DNA from 2 places in the Paenibacillus sp. 7523-1 genome. Region 1 is predicted to be linked to the other one. Evidence: a T-box and tRNA genes for the amino acid it is inferred to sense, from the RefSeq annotation. Region 1 holds a T-box; the other holds one or more tRNA genes.
What was found. The T-box of region 1 lies ahead of CHH60_RS23485 (valine--tRNA ligase). A T-box ahead of a tRNA ligase gene usually reads a tRNA of that ligase, here a tRNA-Val.

Region 1 (7,335 bases):
CATGGAACTGAATAATGGCTGCCGTGATCTTCTCAAACGGAATGCCTGCTTCCAGACAGGTAATGACCGTAGCCATGGCGTTGTAGACATTATGTTTGCCTGGAACAGAGAGCTCTACCGTACCCAGTGCGTTACCCTGATGGCTCATGGTGAAGGAGATCCTGCGGTCCCCCAGTACGATATCCGATGCCATATAATCGGCCTTCTGATCAATGCCGTATGTCGTGATTCGGGATTTCAGCTCAGGTAAAATGCTTTGAACGTTCTCATCATCCGCACAGACAATGGCTGTTCCTTCCGGACGAATTTGACTCAAGAACTGTACATACGCTTTTTTGAGCTCCTCGAAGTCGCTGTTGTAATTCTCCAAATGATCGGCTTCGATATTGGTCACAATACCTAGCCATGGATGATACTGCAAAAACGATCCATCACTCTCATCTGCTTCAGCCACGACCCAGTCGCCCTGGCCCGCCTTGGCATTGGTTCCCAAATTCATGATTTCTCCGCCAATGATATACGTCGGGTCAGTATCGCATTTGTCCATGACAAGTGCAATCATTGAGGAAGTCGTCGTTTTGCCATGGGCACCTGCAACCGCAACACCTTTGCGCTCATTGAGCAGGCGCGCCAGCATCTGTGCACGGTGAAGAATCGGAATATTAAGCTGCTCCGCTGCCACTCGCTCCACATTATCCGCCGGAGCTGCTGTAGAGTAGACCACGAGATCTGCTCCATTTACGTGTTCAGCCGTATGTCCGATATATATTTTCGCTCCCTTGGCTGCCAGCTTCTCAGTCAACTCCTGTGAAGCGACGTCCGATCCGGTAACGGTGTATCCCATCTCCAGCATAACTCGTGCGATGGCACTCATGCCATATCCGCCAATCCCTATAAAATGAACGTGTTCTGATGTATTTAACAAAACTTTCACCAACCTTTTTCAGAATCGGTTTGATGCAAAAGGGCTGCCCTCACATCTGCAATGAGATACAGTGTGCCGGACACCACCCCCAGATCTTCCGCTTCCGTCCGTGACTTCAATAGATCAAGTGCCTTCGCCCAATCGGGCTCGACGATGATTTCCAGATTCTCTTTCGCAATGGCGGGACGTAACCGCTCGACGATCTGCAGCAACTCGGCTGCATCCATTTTGCGTCGGAAATCTGGCTCGGTCAGGATCAGCGTATCCACTAGTGGCAGTATATGCTGCAAATACGCTTCGTGATGCTTATTCGCCAGCATGCCCATCATCAAATTTAACTTGTTGTGAGGATATACGTCGACAATGCTCTTGGCCAGTGACTCTGCCCCTTCCGGATTATGCGCACCATCCAGTACAATTCGGGGTTCGTGAACGACCTTCTCGAATCGGCCAGCCCAAAAGGCATTCTCCAATCCAAGGGCAATATCTCTGTCATCCAGAATGAATGCCATGTACTGTCTGAGCAATTCAAGCACCATAAGAGCACCCGCAGCATTATCCATCTGATAGATGCCCTGCATTCGAATGCGAGCATCGAGCTCACGGAACGGTCCTGCAAAATGAAAGGATTGACCGTTCTCATCACTATGGAGTCTATGGTAAGAAAATTGTTCTCCAGACAAATACACAGTTGATCGGACTTGCTGGGCCTTTTCCTGAATCACCTTAACAGCCTCTGGCTGCGTAACACAGGTGACAACAGGTACGCCTGGTTTAATAATGCCTGCTTTTTCTCCCGCGATCGCTTCAATGGTATCACCCAGGACATCCGTATGATCCATACCAATATTCGTAATAACCGAAACCACGGGTGTAACGATATTCGTTACGTCCATCCTTCCCCCCAGTCCAGTCTCCCATACTACTACATCCGGATAACACTCTTCTGCATAGTACAAGAGTGCCAGGGCTGTAGACACTTCGAACATCGTAGGTGATCCAAGAACAGTAGTGGCCATATCTGTGACCAGCGGATGGAGTCGATTCGCTAACTTCAGCAGTGTCTCTTCCGGAATATCCTCGCCGTTGTATTGAAAACGATTCGTGAATTTCGTGATATACGGAGACGTAAACGTTCCTACATCGTACCCCGCCTGAAGCAGCACTGACGTCAAAAAAGCGCAAGTCGAACCTTTTCCGTTCGTTCCCGCGACATGAATAAATTTGAGACGCTGATGAGGATTACCGAGCAATGACATGAGCTCCGTGATTCGTTCCAATCCGGGTCTGATGCCAAAAGGAATAAGGCCATTGATCCAGTCCACAGCCTCGTCATAGGTATGCAGAGGGGCATCTACGCCCGTGCCATTAAGTTCCGTCATATGTTTCACCTTCGGTCCCGAGTTTGATTGAAAAAAGCGGCCGGATGGCATGCTTGCTCTCCATCCGACCCAGAAACATTAACCTTTCAGTTCCTTGATCCGGGCGATGACTTTATCCCGTTTATCCGAATAATCCGCTTGTTTGGCGCGTTCTTCCTCAATAACCTTGGCTGGCGCCTTGGCTACGAAGCCTTCATTCGCCAGCTTTTTCTCTACACGGAGTACTTCGCCTTCAAGGTTCTGCAACTCTTTCTCCAGGCGAGCCACTTCCTGCTCAATATCAATCAGTCCAGCCAGCGGCAAGTAAAGTTCAGCTCCCGTAATTACAGCACTCATGGCCTTATCCGGTGAACTCAGATCAAGTCCGCTGTCGAACTCGGATGTATTGCAGAATCGTTGAATGTAATGGCTGTTGCGTTCGATAATGCTGAATGTCTCGGCGCTGTTCGCTTTTACCATCAATTCAATCTTCTTGCTCATCGGCACGTTTACTTCTGCACGAATATTACGTACGGCACGAATGGTATCCATGAGCAGGTTCATCTCGGCAACGGCTTCCGGATTCTCCAGCGCAGGATCATACACTGGCCAAGATGCAAGTGTAATCGTCTCGCCTTCATGAGGCAGATGCTGCCAGATCTCTTCCGAGATGTAAGGCATAAACGGGTGAATCAGGCGCATGGTGTGGTCCAGGACATAAGCGAGTACCGATTGTGTTTTTTTCTTGGCAACCGGATCTTCACCGTAGAAGGACAACTTGGAAAATTCAATATACCAGTCACAGAGGTCATCCCAGATAAAGTTGTACAGCAATCGTCCTGTTTCACCAAATTCGTATGCTTCGATTAGACGCGTAATATCGCGGGAAGTTTCGTTCAGACGGTGAAGAATCCAATAATCGGCTGTTCCAAGCTCTCCGCTGATGTCGCGATCTTCGTAAGTAAAGCCTTCCAGATTCATCAGTGCGAAACGTGATGCATTCCAGATTTTGTTAGCAAAGTTACGTGCCTGTTCTACCCGTTCCCAGCGGAAACGAAGATCCTGGCCAGGCGTGCTGCTGGTGGAGATCATATAACGCATTGCGTCTGCACCGTATTTCTCAATAACATCCAGCGGATCCACACCGTTACCGAGTGATTTGGACATTTTGCGGCCATCCGCATCACGAACCAGCCCATGCATCAGAACATCTTTGAATGGAATTTCGTCCGTGAACTCCAGAGCTGTGAAGATCATCCGTGCAACCCAGAAATAAATGATGTCATATCCGGTTACAAGCACACTTGTCGGATAGTAACGTTTCAGATCTTCAGTATCTTCAGGCCAGCCGAGCGTGGAGAAAGGCCACAATGCCGAACTGAACCACGTATCCAGAACATCTTCATCCTGTCTCAGCTTACGACCCGCGTACTCTGGCAGTGTTGTTGGATCTTCAGCCGATACAATAATTTCACCAGTCTCATCGTCGTACCAGGCAGGAATACGATGTCCCCACCACAACTGACGTGAGATACACCAGTCACGAACATTTTCGATCCAGTTCAAATACGTTTTCTCAAAACGATCGGGAACGAAGTTTACGCCTTCCCCGTTTTGCTGTTTTTGAATGGCTCTTTCGGCGAGAGGCTTCATCTCAACAAACCATTGTGTGGACAAATAAGGCTCAACCACAGCTCCCGTCCGTTCGCTGTGTCCAACCTGGTGTGTGTGATCCTCAATGTTGATCAAAACACCCAGTTCCTGCAAATCTGCAACGATCTGTTTGCGGCAGTCACTGCGATCCATACCCTGATATTTGCCTGCTTCCGCATTCATGGTACCTGTCTCATCCATTACTATGATCTGAGGCAGATTGTGGCGAAGACCCACTTCAAAGTCATTCGGATCATGTGCAGGTGTAATTTTTACAGCACCGCTTCCGAATTCCTTATCTACATAATCATCTGCAATAACCGGAATTTCCCGGCCGATGATTGGCAGGATCAGCGTTTTGCCAATCATGTCTGTATAACGTTCATCTTTTGGATGAACCGCAACTGCAGTATCACCGAGCATCGTCTCCGGACGAGTCGTTGCTACCGTAACATAACCGCTTCCGTCCTTAAGTGGGTATTTCAGATGATACAGGTGTCCCTGAACCTCTTTGTACTCAACCTCAATGTCAGACAATGCAGTACGGTTCACCGGATCCCAGTTAATAATGCGTTTGCCTCTGTAAATCAGGCCTTTTTCATATAGTTGAACAAACACTTTGCGCACCGCTTGGGAAAGCCCTTCATCGAGCGTGAAGCGTTCACGTGAATAATCCAGGGAGAGTCCCATTTTACCCCACTGCTGACGGATCGTTGTCGCGTATTGGTCTTTCCAATCCCAGACTTTATCCAGGAACTTCTCGCGTCCAAGATCATAGCGGGTCAAACCTTCTTCACGCAGCTTTTGCTCTACTTTGGTTTGAGTCGCAATACCTGCATGGTCGGAACCTGGGAGCCACAAAGCGTCATATCCTTGCATCCGTTTGGTTCGGATCAGAATATCCTGGAGTGTAAAATCCAGTGCATGCCCGATATGAAGCATACCGGTTACATTCGGGGGTGGAATTACAATGGTAAACGGTTCAGCATCCTTGCGCTGACCAGCCTTGAAATATCCACGTTCTGTCCAGGTAGAATACCATTTCTGCTCCGCAGCTTTCGGATCATACGTAGTCGGCATTTCTGTTGCCGCTGATTTTTTTTCTTCAGACATGTGTCATTCCTCCGTTACTTAATCATCATCGCCAAAAAACAAAAAAACCTTTCATCCATCAAAGGACGAAAGGTTAGCTTTCGCGGTACCACCTTTGTTTCACGCAGACAGAAAGAAACACCATGCCTTTCTGAGGCTATCGTGACACTTCAAGCAGATAACGGCTGCTACCGGCCCATCCTACTTCAGGAACAAACAAATCACAATGACATGTTTCATCGTTCCTCATATTCAAACAGGCAACTCCCGGGCGACTTCGATCAGTAGGTTCCTGCGGAATTTCTCAGCGCTGCAATCCCGCTCTCTGAAAGGCCTTGCTGTCTACTACTCCCATTCGACGTTGTTCTTTAAAAAACCTAAACACATCATACCCTGACCGTGCCCGATAGTCAACCTGACAACAGCGGAAACGGGCGGCAGCCCTGCATCTTAAGCCAAAAAGCAGCAAAAACCTGCAATCCTTATTGGATTGCAGGTTGATATGGACGTTATTTTACAAGTCAGAGGTCAGGGGATGTATAGAATCTGCCCTTCTTCAACGACTTGTTCAGTTAAACGATTGTACAACTGGAGCTCCCGGGTACTCAATTGATAGCGGTCAGCAATGCTATCCAAGGTCTCTTCCCGCTGGACGATGCACAGTTTAACTTTGCGGAATGGTGTCTGATCCACAATCGTGCCCAAAAACAGGTTCTTCCACTGAACATCTTCTGCCTGGTAGGCTTCTTCCTGTACGGAGCCAGCGACCGACTCGTCCTCCCGATCCGTTTCTGTATCCCGCACCGACCTACCCGAGGACAACAGGGACGAGATCCCGACCCCTTCTTCCTGTCTTGGTGAAGACTCCCTCTTGCTGCCAAACGCTACTTTGAGCTCTGGCTTGTCTTCTGTCTCAGCCACAGGTTCAGGAATGAACGAAACAGGCTCTGAAGATTCATCTGCATCCACTGCTCCCGGTGCAGAAGGTCTTTCCCCCTCGGCAGATTCCAGTTCAGACGCTGCAAACACATCCTGCCAATTCTCTGCTGGCTTCTCAGCCTCCGTCTGATCTTCCTGCGGTGAACCTGACCTGGAAGATTCGAAGTTCCAGACATTCGAAACAGCCAAGTCTTCCGATGGTTGTTGGTTCAGCTCCGTGTTTGTATGTAAGGTCTCCACGGAAGGCTCGGCCCAGACAGATGGTGATTCCTCAGCCAGAGGTAGCAATGGCTCTGACTCCGGATAAGAAGCCAACCGGTCTGCAGTCTCCGCCATAAAAGATGAGACGGGTGAAGGTGAGGCGGGTACTTCATTATCGGCTACTTCATCTTCTTGGGTGATTAATGAAGGAGCGTTATCTTCAGCAGGTCTTTTCTGATATTCTTCTTCATCTTGATTCTCGAGCGTATCAGCATAGATCTGTTGCGGTGCAGGGGTTAACTGTTCTTCCGGCTGCGCATCTTCTTCATAACGGATGCTTTCTTCAGCGGCTTGCTGTGGATACCCAGGGATTTCTGCTGCGTATAGAGACTCGGCCGTTATAGGCAGACCTTCCTCTTCACTGCGCTGCAGCAGATATTCCTGAGCAAAAGTGTTCAACCCGGCATCTGCATCCTCTGCCTCCGGAGCGCGGTTAACCTGCTGCGGATCAGGCGAGTGTACCACAGTAAATTCTTCCGCTGACCAGGCCTGCGGCTCTTCAACAGGAAAGCCCTCAATGCCACGCAGTGACAACACACCTGTAATATTCAAGCTTCGGCTGGATAATAAATCCACATCAAAGTTTTCAATCTCAATCGAGATATCCTCAAGCGATCTTACCCGATTCAGGGGAACCGTGATCTCAACCGGAATAAAATGTTTCAGTTCCTCCGATATCTCGTTCTCTCCCCGATACGCACCTGTAAGTAAAAGATGGCCTCGCAACGTTGCATGATCATCCTGACCGATGACTTGAATACGCGGGTATAACTCAATTTCCTCCAGTTCCTCAATGGCAGGGACTCCCTCGGACAAATGAACGCGCTCATAAATATCGAACCGTAAACCATAAGGTTGATTCAACAAAGGTGGCGTCCTCCTTTCGGCATATGTTCACCATGATCCTTCTCATGGGACTGATCCATGGTCCAAATCCTTCGTTACCCCATCTATATGCCATCGATGAGATGAGCATGCCACCTTTGTTCAAAGCTTGCCTTTTTATTAGGTTGTTCGTTCCCGCTCGGCTAGCTGTTCCAAATCAGAAGGCCACGGATCTCGAACTTCAATCAGCGCTCCCGTGAGCGGATGATTAAATTTTAA
Region 2 (7,335 bases), on a different contig from region 1:
CAATTCTTCGGCTGTAATACTCATGACGAGGTCGTAGAAGGGCTTCAATTTTTCCTTGGAGCGAAAATTAAACGACTGGTAGAGGTAATTGTTCAACGTTGACATTTCTCCGAATTTGCCGCCTAGCAGTTCCTGTATGGATGCGGCTGCATTGGGATCGGGCTTCTCGACATTGGGGATTTCAATCAAGATTTCATCCATTCGTTTGAACATTCAAATATAACCTCCTCGAAATGGGTGTTCAGATCATAATTCAGTTCAGTCTATCAAGGCCTATTACACATAGAATGGGAGAATCAAACCGCAGTCAGCATATTTGGGGCTAAAGACGTATATATCCTATTCAGGATCAATTTTCCAATGGGGATGTATTAGGGTTACAATTAGAGTAATTGGGGATTTTGGCTAAGGGCAATGAAAAGGAGGACAAGTTTTGCTTAAACGTTGGCTTATCACTGTATTTACTATAGGTATACTTTTACTTCTTCATGTAGAGCATGTCTCTGCTTATGTTCATCATCAAGTCGAAGTGGATCAAGAAACGAGGGAAGCCTTGGAGAAAAAGTACGGGCTGGATGCACCGTCCAATCCGGACCCCACGAATCATTTATTGTCAGGTGACTGGGGGATAAGTTTCAATCCTCCACTGGATCGGCATCAAACGATTCTTCAGATTGTTCGCTGGGTTCAGCAACCTGTAACATTAATCATTCGACTGATCGTGTAAAATAATCCTCCCATGGGCAGGCTAACGGAAACAAGCCCCAAGGAGTGATTGATATGAGATTACTTATCGTTACACTGATGACGATTATGCTGAGTTTGTCGGGACTAGCCACCAGTTCAGCGGCTCCCATTCCGGATTATGCGAAGTGGGGAATCATCGCCGTAAAAGAAACGCAGACCAAATATAATGTGGACATACTGGATTACAAGCATATTGGACGTACATCGCTGACAGCCAACCAATCCCGGGAGCAGTTTAAGTTATGGGTGCGGGGCAAGGACGGCAAAGAGTTTGCTGTGTATGTCAATGTAGATTTTAATCCGTCTACGCAGCAGTTAAAAAAGGTGCAGTTCAGTGAATCGGATCGACACTAAAAAATAAAAAAAAGCCAGGCATCTCTGATAACAGGGACAAGCCTGGTTTTTTGCTATATAAAATCCTTTTTTTAGTTATTGAATAAAGAACTTATGTTCTCATATAATAGGTAATACAAACAAACGTTCTTATTGGAGGGATGGTTATGTTGGGAAAATATATTGGCCAGATGGTGGAACTCGTGTACATGGATCGTGCAGGACATATTACGCAGCGTCAGATTCGTATTAACAGTGTGCGAGGTGGGAGAATCCGAGCATCCGCAGGAGCAGATGGATCGCCCCGGACATTTCTGGAGCAAGGTATTCTGGCATGGCGTCCTATCCTTCATAAGGACGGGGAGGCGGGCATATGTTAAACGATTTTGAACGGAAGATTTTACGAATTATCGTTAATTATGCTGGGCAGCGACGACGTATGCCCCGAATGGATGAGCTGGAGAACAAGACAGGGCGAAGCCGGGATCTCATTCGCGAATCATTGCTTGAACTGGAGCGCAGACAGCATATTAACTGGGCCAATAAGTCCACGCTGGAAGGAATACAAATCTTGCAGGCATGGGAACAGGAACCGCAGCCGATTCGTAAGAGTCAGCCTGCCGGAGATGCTGTTAAGTATTTTTTGGAATACTAGGGAAACTTTATTGCGAAATAAAAACGCCAATCCGGGATGCCGGACTGGCGCTTGCTTCGTTATTACACATCGTTCATATATTTAGAAAGTGGGGAGTTGATCCAGATTGTTGGTCGGGTCGCCGTCCGCATCACCGCGAATGTACATTTCCCCGTCCTTGCCTTTAAACACATTCACACCCGCTATCGCTCCTGCCTGTACTTCTGCCAGTGCTTGCTGATAATCCAGTATGCGTCCAGAAGAGGTTTGAAAGCCAGTCAGATCACCGTCACCATTTTTTTGTACTGCTGTGAAGCTCTCACGTGTCGTCTGATTCATAATGTCACACTCCTTATCTGAGGAAATGAGAATTTGAGTTCCCCTTTAGCCTGTCCGAATCGAAGAAAAGTATGCATGACATCCTAGAACACTTGTAGACACGTTGATTCACCGAAGGATAGGGTTTTACAGACTCTTTCTCATGCGTACGTGCAGAATGTCGGCATCATAAAAAGGTTCTTCCGAGATCACTTCGTATCCGAGCTTCTCATAAAATTTCTGGGCCTGACATTGCGCATCCAGTAAAGAATAAGTCAAGCCAAGCTCTCGTGCCCGCTCTTCCATGGCTAGCAGGAGTACACGTCCATAACCGAATGAACGATGGGATTGAAGCACAGCAATTCGCTGCATTTTGGCTGTATCCTTGCTGTAATAGATAAGTCGTCCTGTAGCTACAGCCTGTCCGTCCGTACTTAATAAAACATGATGTACATCAGGACTGATGACATCAAATTGATCGATTTCAATCTCGGCAGGCACCTGCTGCTCGATGACAAAAACGTCATGGCGGATGCCCAATGCTTGCTGGAGCTGTTCATCTGTCGTTACATAACTAATTTCTGCTGCCAATTCCATTCCTTCTTTCTGCTCTTGAGCGACATATCAGACTGCATTATACAAAAAATCGCTTTTCCTGTATAGTTGAGTCTGGAACATATTGGGAGAGGGGTGAAGAGGATGGGCGTGGCAGGAATTATGACCATTACACTCTTGATGTCTGCCGGAATGATCGCTTTATTATATTACGTAACGAAGAAAGCCTACTCCAGAAAGTGGGATGAGGATGAGTGATAACAAGCAAGAGTGTCAGTGTCAGGGCAAAAGTTCACTGTTTCCCTGAGGCGAATAGACCTCTTCATGGACAGATTTCGAGTAGACATCGAGCCAAACAGGAAGATCATCCGTTACATTCGGTTGCTGTAGTTGTTGGAACCGCACGGTATGCTCATCCCGTTCCAGGCTGCAGCCGGAGATCACGAGAATAAGTATGGTGAGGGGAAGAATGAAGCCCCATTTTTTGCTATAGGCCCGGGATTTATGGGAGTTTGCGTGTGGCATCGAAGTCACCTCTTTAATGAAATGGTAATCATTCCTTAGTGTGCTCCATTCTCAACAAAATATAACCATTAAACCATTGACATTGTACGCGTTTACTTGGTATGATACTGTTACTTCATTCGAACAGAATAGGTTATCATGATCTGTTAGCTCAGCTGGGAGAGCACTATCTTGACAGGGTAGGGGTCAGTGGTTCGAGCCCACTACAGATCATAACGAAAAGTCCTTGCGTAGCAAGGGCTTTTTTCTTGTTTGTTTTGAAGATTCGCTAAAAACGTGGATCAGACTCCGATGTAATAAAACAGAAAACAAAGTTAAGAAGTTGCCAAAATGGCGGCTTCTTTTTTTATAACAAAATAATTGTTTACAAACGCAATTAAGTTGTGTACAATCTAATTGTAAACAATAATTAAACGAGTTTAACTTATCAAATAAAATTCAATGATGAAGAGGAGAAATTACAATGAAAACTCTATATGAAACGACAGTAATCAATACAGGTGGACGTCAAGGGATCGTGCAATCACCAGATAACGTATTTATGCTGGATGTAGCTGCACCGCCGGAACTTGGTGGTAAAGTGACTACGGCTACGAATCCGGAGCAGCTGTTTGCAGCAGGATACAGTGCATGTTTTAACTCTGCTTTGGAGTTTCAATTGAAGAAACACAATGTGGAAATTGAGCGAAGCACCGTATCTGCAACTGTTATGCTTGTTACAGATCCTTCGGACAACGGAGTGAAGTTGGAAGTCGAGCTGGAAGTGAAAATCGAGGGTTTGGATGAAGAGACCGCACAGAAATTTGTCAAACTTGCTCATGACTATTGCCCATACTCCAAAGGAATCAGAGGCAATGTAAATGTAACTCTGGAGATGGCGTAACAATCAATAACGAATTTGGATTTGTGATGTTTCTAAAATAGGCTTGATTAAGATAAAGACTGAGAACACCTTCAAATGTCTGTCCCATTGCCATTGTAAATGGGATAGGACAGAGTTGAAGGTGTTTTTTATTATGGGCGCCGGAGAGTAAACCTTGGAGGTTGAAGGTTGAAATATACCCACATGGGGTATATTATAGGTATCTAGATTCGTATTTCAAAGGAGAGTTAACATGAAAAAGTACGTAATGATGATGGTATCTCTACTGATCGCAGGAAGTCTGGTAGTAAGTGGTTGCGGTAAAAATACGGAACAGAATAGCAGCAATAACAGCCATAACAGCAATAACAGTCATACAGCCACTACAGGAGAAATGCACCATTCGGATTCAGGAGAGCTGCCACAAGGGCTTATGGAAAAGGTGGATCCTACATATCCGATTGGCAGCCAGGTTATCATGAGTGCTGACCATATGTCCGGTATGAAAGGGGCAACCGCCACGATTGTTGGAGCCTATGAAACGACCGTTTATGCTGTTACGTATACACCGACAACGGGGGGAGAGCCAGTGAAGAATCACAAGTGGGTGATCCACGAGGAAATAAAGGAGCACAATAAAGAGCCCTATAAAGCTGGTGAAGAAGTTGTATTGAACGCCGACCACATGACCGGTATGAAAGGGGCAACAGCTACCATTGATTCCGCTGAACAGACAACAGTGTATATGGTGGATTACACGCCGACAATCGGAGGAGATCCGGTGAAAAATCACAAGTGGGTTACAGAGAATGAGTTATCAGCTGAATAGATGACACTATCCACGATGAGAGAATCTTTCATTCTTTAACTCAATTCTGGGTTATAATGGAACTTGAAGGCGGAAAATAGCTGCTCGAAAGGGGAATGTATATGATGGATTTTAGCAAACCACCGCATGCCTCAGAGACAGAAACACACAGCCAGCGTCATCAAGAGCGCGAACAACAGCTTATATCTGGTGGAGGTAAAGGCATTTGGTGGGAAATCAGCAACTGGCTGATTCTTGGAGGAATTCTGGTTGTCCTATTCTTACTGTTCAAGTATGTTTTCTGAATAAATAGAGGATGAGATGAAGAGTCCATTGCTGGGCTCTTTTTGCTGTGTGAAAAAAGTACATATCATTAGAGTGACAAATGACAAAAATCAATATTTGTCATTTGTTATAGTCTGTGCTATTCTAACTTTACGACGGAGGTGAACATTGGGTGGTTCGTCTTAACCATCTTAAAGATATGACCAAAGATAAAATTTCTGAATTTCTAACCAAAGAGCAGATTATTACAGCCACGCAGGAAACCATCAGGCGGTTTGGTGCTGCCAAAACCTCCGTTACAGATGTAGCCAAATTGCTTGGAGTCAGCCATGGAACCATTTACAGGCATTATACCAGCAAGAAGGAATTACTCGAAGGTGTAACGGCACAGTGGTTGGAAGATGAGATTATCGCTCCACTCGCGAAAGTCGTAAGCGTACAGACCGGATCTGGAGAAGGAATACAACATCTCAAAAAATATATCGAAACCTTAAATCACCTTAAACGGCACTATGCAGAATCAGACACAGAGTTATTTGATATGTATGCCAAGGTTACACAGGAATCGGCAGAACTCATTTACAGACATGTGGAGCAGTTAACACAGCATCTCGCCGAGATTATACAGCAGGACCAGCAGCTTCGTTTCCCGAAACCGAACAAGGTTGCTGCAGGAATTTTACACGCAACAGCTCGCTTTCATCATCCCGCACATGCGTATGAATGGCATCGTGAGACCATTGATGAGGAATTCGAGCAGGTTTGGTTGCTGGTTGAGCAAGGTGTATTTCATCTGAATTCAGGGAGGAAGTAATCTCATGACAAATTTATCAGGTAAAGTTGCCATCGTTACTGGTTCATCACGCGGAATTGGACGGGCTATAGCACTGCAGCTCGCCGATCTTGGCGCAGATGTCGTCATCAACTATGCGAGCAGTCCAGACAAGGCAGAAGAAGTGGCAGAGCTTGTTCGGCAAAAAGGTGTTCGCGCCATCACCATACAGGCAGATTTGGCACAGAAGGTTCACGTGGAGCACTTATTTGCAGAAACGGTGAAGCAGCTGGGCAAAGTGGATATTCTGATCAACAACGCAGGAGTGATGAAAACAACACCTTTGGCGGACGTTACCGAGGAGGAGTTTGACCAGCAATTTGCAATTAATGTGAAGGGGACATTCTTTGCCTGCCAGCAAGCCCTGAAAATCATGGAGAGCGCCGGACGAATCGTGAACTTTTCCACCTCTGTAGTTGGCCAGATGTTTCCCGGATATAGCGTATACGCGGGTACCAAGGGGGCAGTGGAGCAATTTACCCGTCAGCTCGCGAAGGAATTCGGTTCCAAACAGATAACGATTAATGCAGTGGCGCCTGGGCCTGTCAATACAGAACTGTTTGCCGTTGGTAAGACGGAGCAGCAGCTGGAAGGATTGCGTAAAATGAATGCATTCGGTCGCTTGGGCGAACCGGAGGACATCGCAAGTGTCATCTCTTTTCTTGTCAGCCCTGAGTCGCAGTGGGTCACCGGACAGACATTGCGCGTAAATGGTGGCTTTATCTAACTTTATGTAGGAATAGTTGTACAGCTTTGACACCAAACCGGGCGAATCCCCATATGATGCACTACATTAGTAAGCACTTGCGGAAATGGGGAATCCGGGATGGCAAAGGCAAAAGGTAAAAAAGCACCAGCGTTGAAGAGTGACAAACTCCGTGTGTCCATGAAATTGGTCACTTCAGATGTGTGCGAGCGGTGCAAGACACCCTGTACACGAGGCATGGAATACGCTGCACGAATGCGGACAGCAGGAGCTGTAGGGAAAGGCGTTCCTTGCATCCTGACTCGGCACACGACTTCATAGTCTCTTTTCAGGCTGAAGTTTCCCAGAATGATTCGTATAAGCTCGCATTTACAATAACCATACTACAGAGGCGTTCTCGAAGGAGAAGGGCCTCTTTTTGATTGTTCCATGGGATGGGAAATTTTCTGGATAAAAAATGAAAAATGATGAAAAACAGCGCAACTTTGTAGCTGAACCTGCAGTATAAATGTACAACAGCTTGCAGCAGGGGAGGGAATATTGACGGAATGAAATGGAAAAGAATATTGCTGTGTGTCACGGTATTCTCCTTGCTCGGCGGGTCTTTATTGTTTGCGGATTCCGTAAACGAAAAGGTTCGGGTGCTCATTAACGGCAAGGAAGCAGCTGACGGAGGTTACCTGATCGATGGAACGACCTATGTACCTGTGAGAGAAGCAGGTGGGATCGC

Region 2: it has a tRNA-Val gene. The T-box ahead of CHH60_RS23485 (valine--tRNA ligase) is inferred to sense a tRNA for this amino acid. The anticodon was not compared.

What each region holds. Positions count from the first base shown of each region.
Region 1 covers NZ_NPBR01000023.1:31,970-39,304, reverse strand. Annotated here, with positions in the region: gene murC (UDP-N-acetylmuramate--L-alanine ligase) at 1-874, opposite strand, end outside; gene CHH60_RS23490 (bifunctional folylpolyglutamate synthase/dihydrofolate synthase) at 931-2,307, opposite strand; gene CHH60_RS23485 (valine--tRNA ligase) at 2,386-5,052, opposite strand; T-box leader at 5,111-5,399, opposite strand; gene CHH60_RS23480 (LysM peptidoglycan-binding domain-containing protein) at 5,560-7,098, opposite strand; gene CHH60_RS23475 (RluA family pseudouridine synthase) at 7,237-7,335, opposite strand, start outside.
Region 2 covers NZ_NPBR01000010.1:5,674-13,008, reverse strand. Annotated here, with positions in the region: gene CHH60_RS12145 (manganese catalase family protein) at 1-213, opposite strand, end outside; gene CHH60_RS12140 (hypothetical protein) at 434-727, shown strand; gene CHH60_RS12135 (DUF3889 domain-containing protein) at 781-1,101, shown strand; gene CHH60_RS12130 (hypothetical protein) at 1,248-1,460, shown strand; gene CHH60_RS12125 (hypothetical protein) at 1,454-1,735, shown strand; gene CHH60_RS12120 (DUF3892 domain-containing protein) at 1,817-2,053, opposite strand; gene CHH60_RS12115 (GNAT family N-acetyltransferase) at 2,180-2,623, opposite strand; gene CHH60_RS12110 (hypothetical protein) at 2,867-3,112, opposite strand; tRNA gene CHH60_RS12105 (tRNA-Val) at 3,253-3,325, shown strand; gene CHH60_RS12100 (organic hydroperoxide resistance protein) at 3,576-3,995, shown strand; gene CHH60_RS12095 (YdhK family protein) at 4,228-4,803, shown strand; gene CHH60_RS12090 (hypothetical protein) at 4,908-5,087, shown strand; gene CHH60_RS12085 (TetR/AcrR family transcriptional regulator) at 5,267-5,881, shown strand; gene CHH60_RS12080 (SDR family oxidoreductase) at 5,886-6,626, shown strand; gene CHH60_RS30515 (hypothetical protein) at 6,629-6,901, opposite strand; gene CHH60_RS12070 (copper amine oxidase) at 7,154-7,335, shown strand, end outside.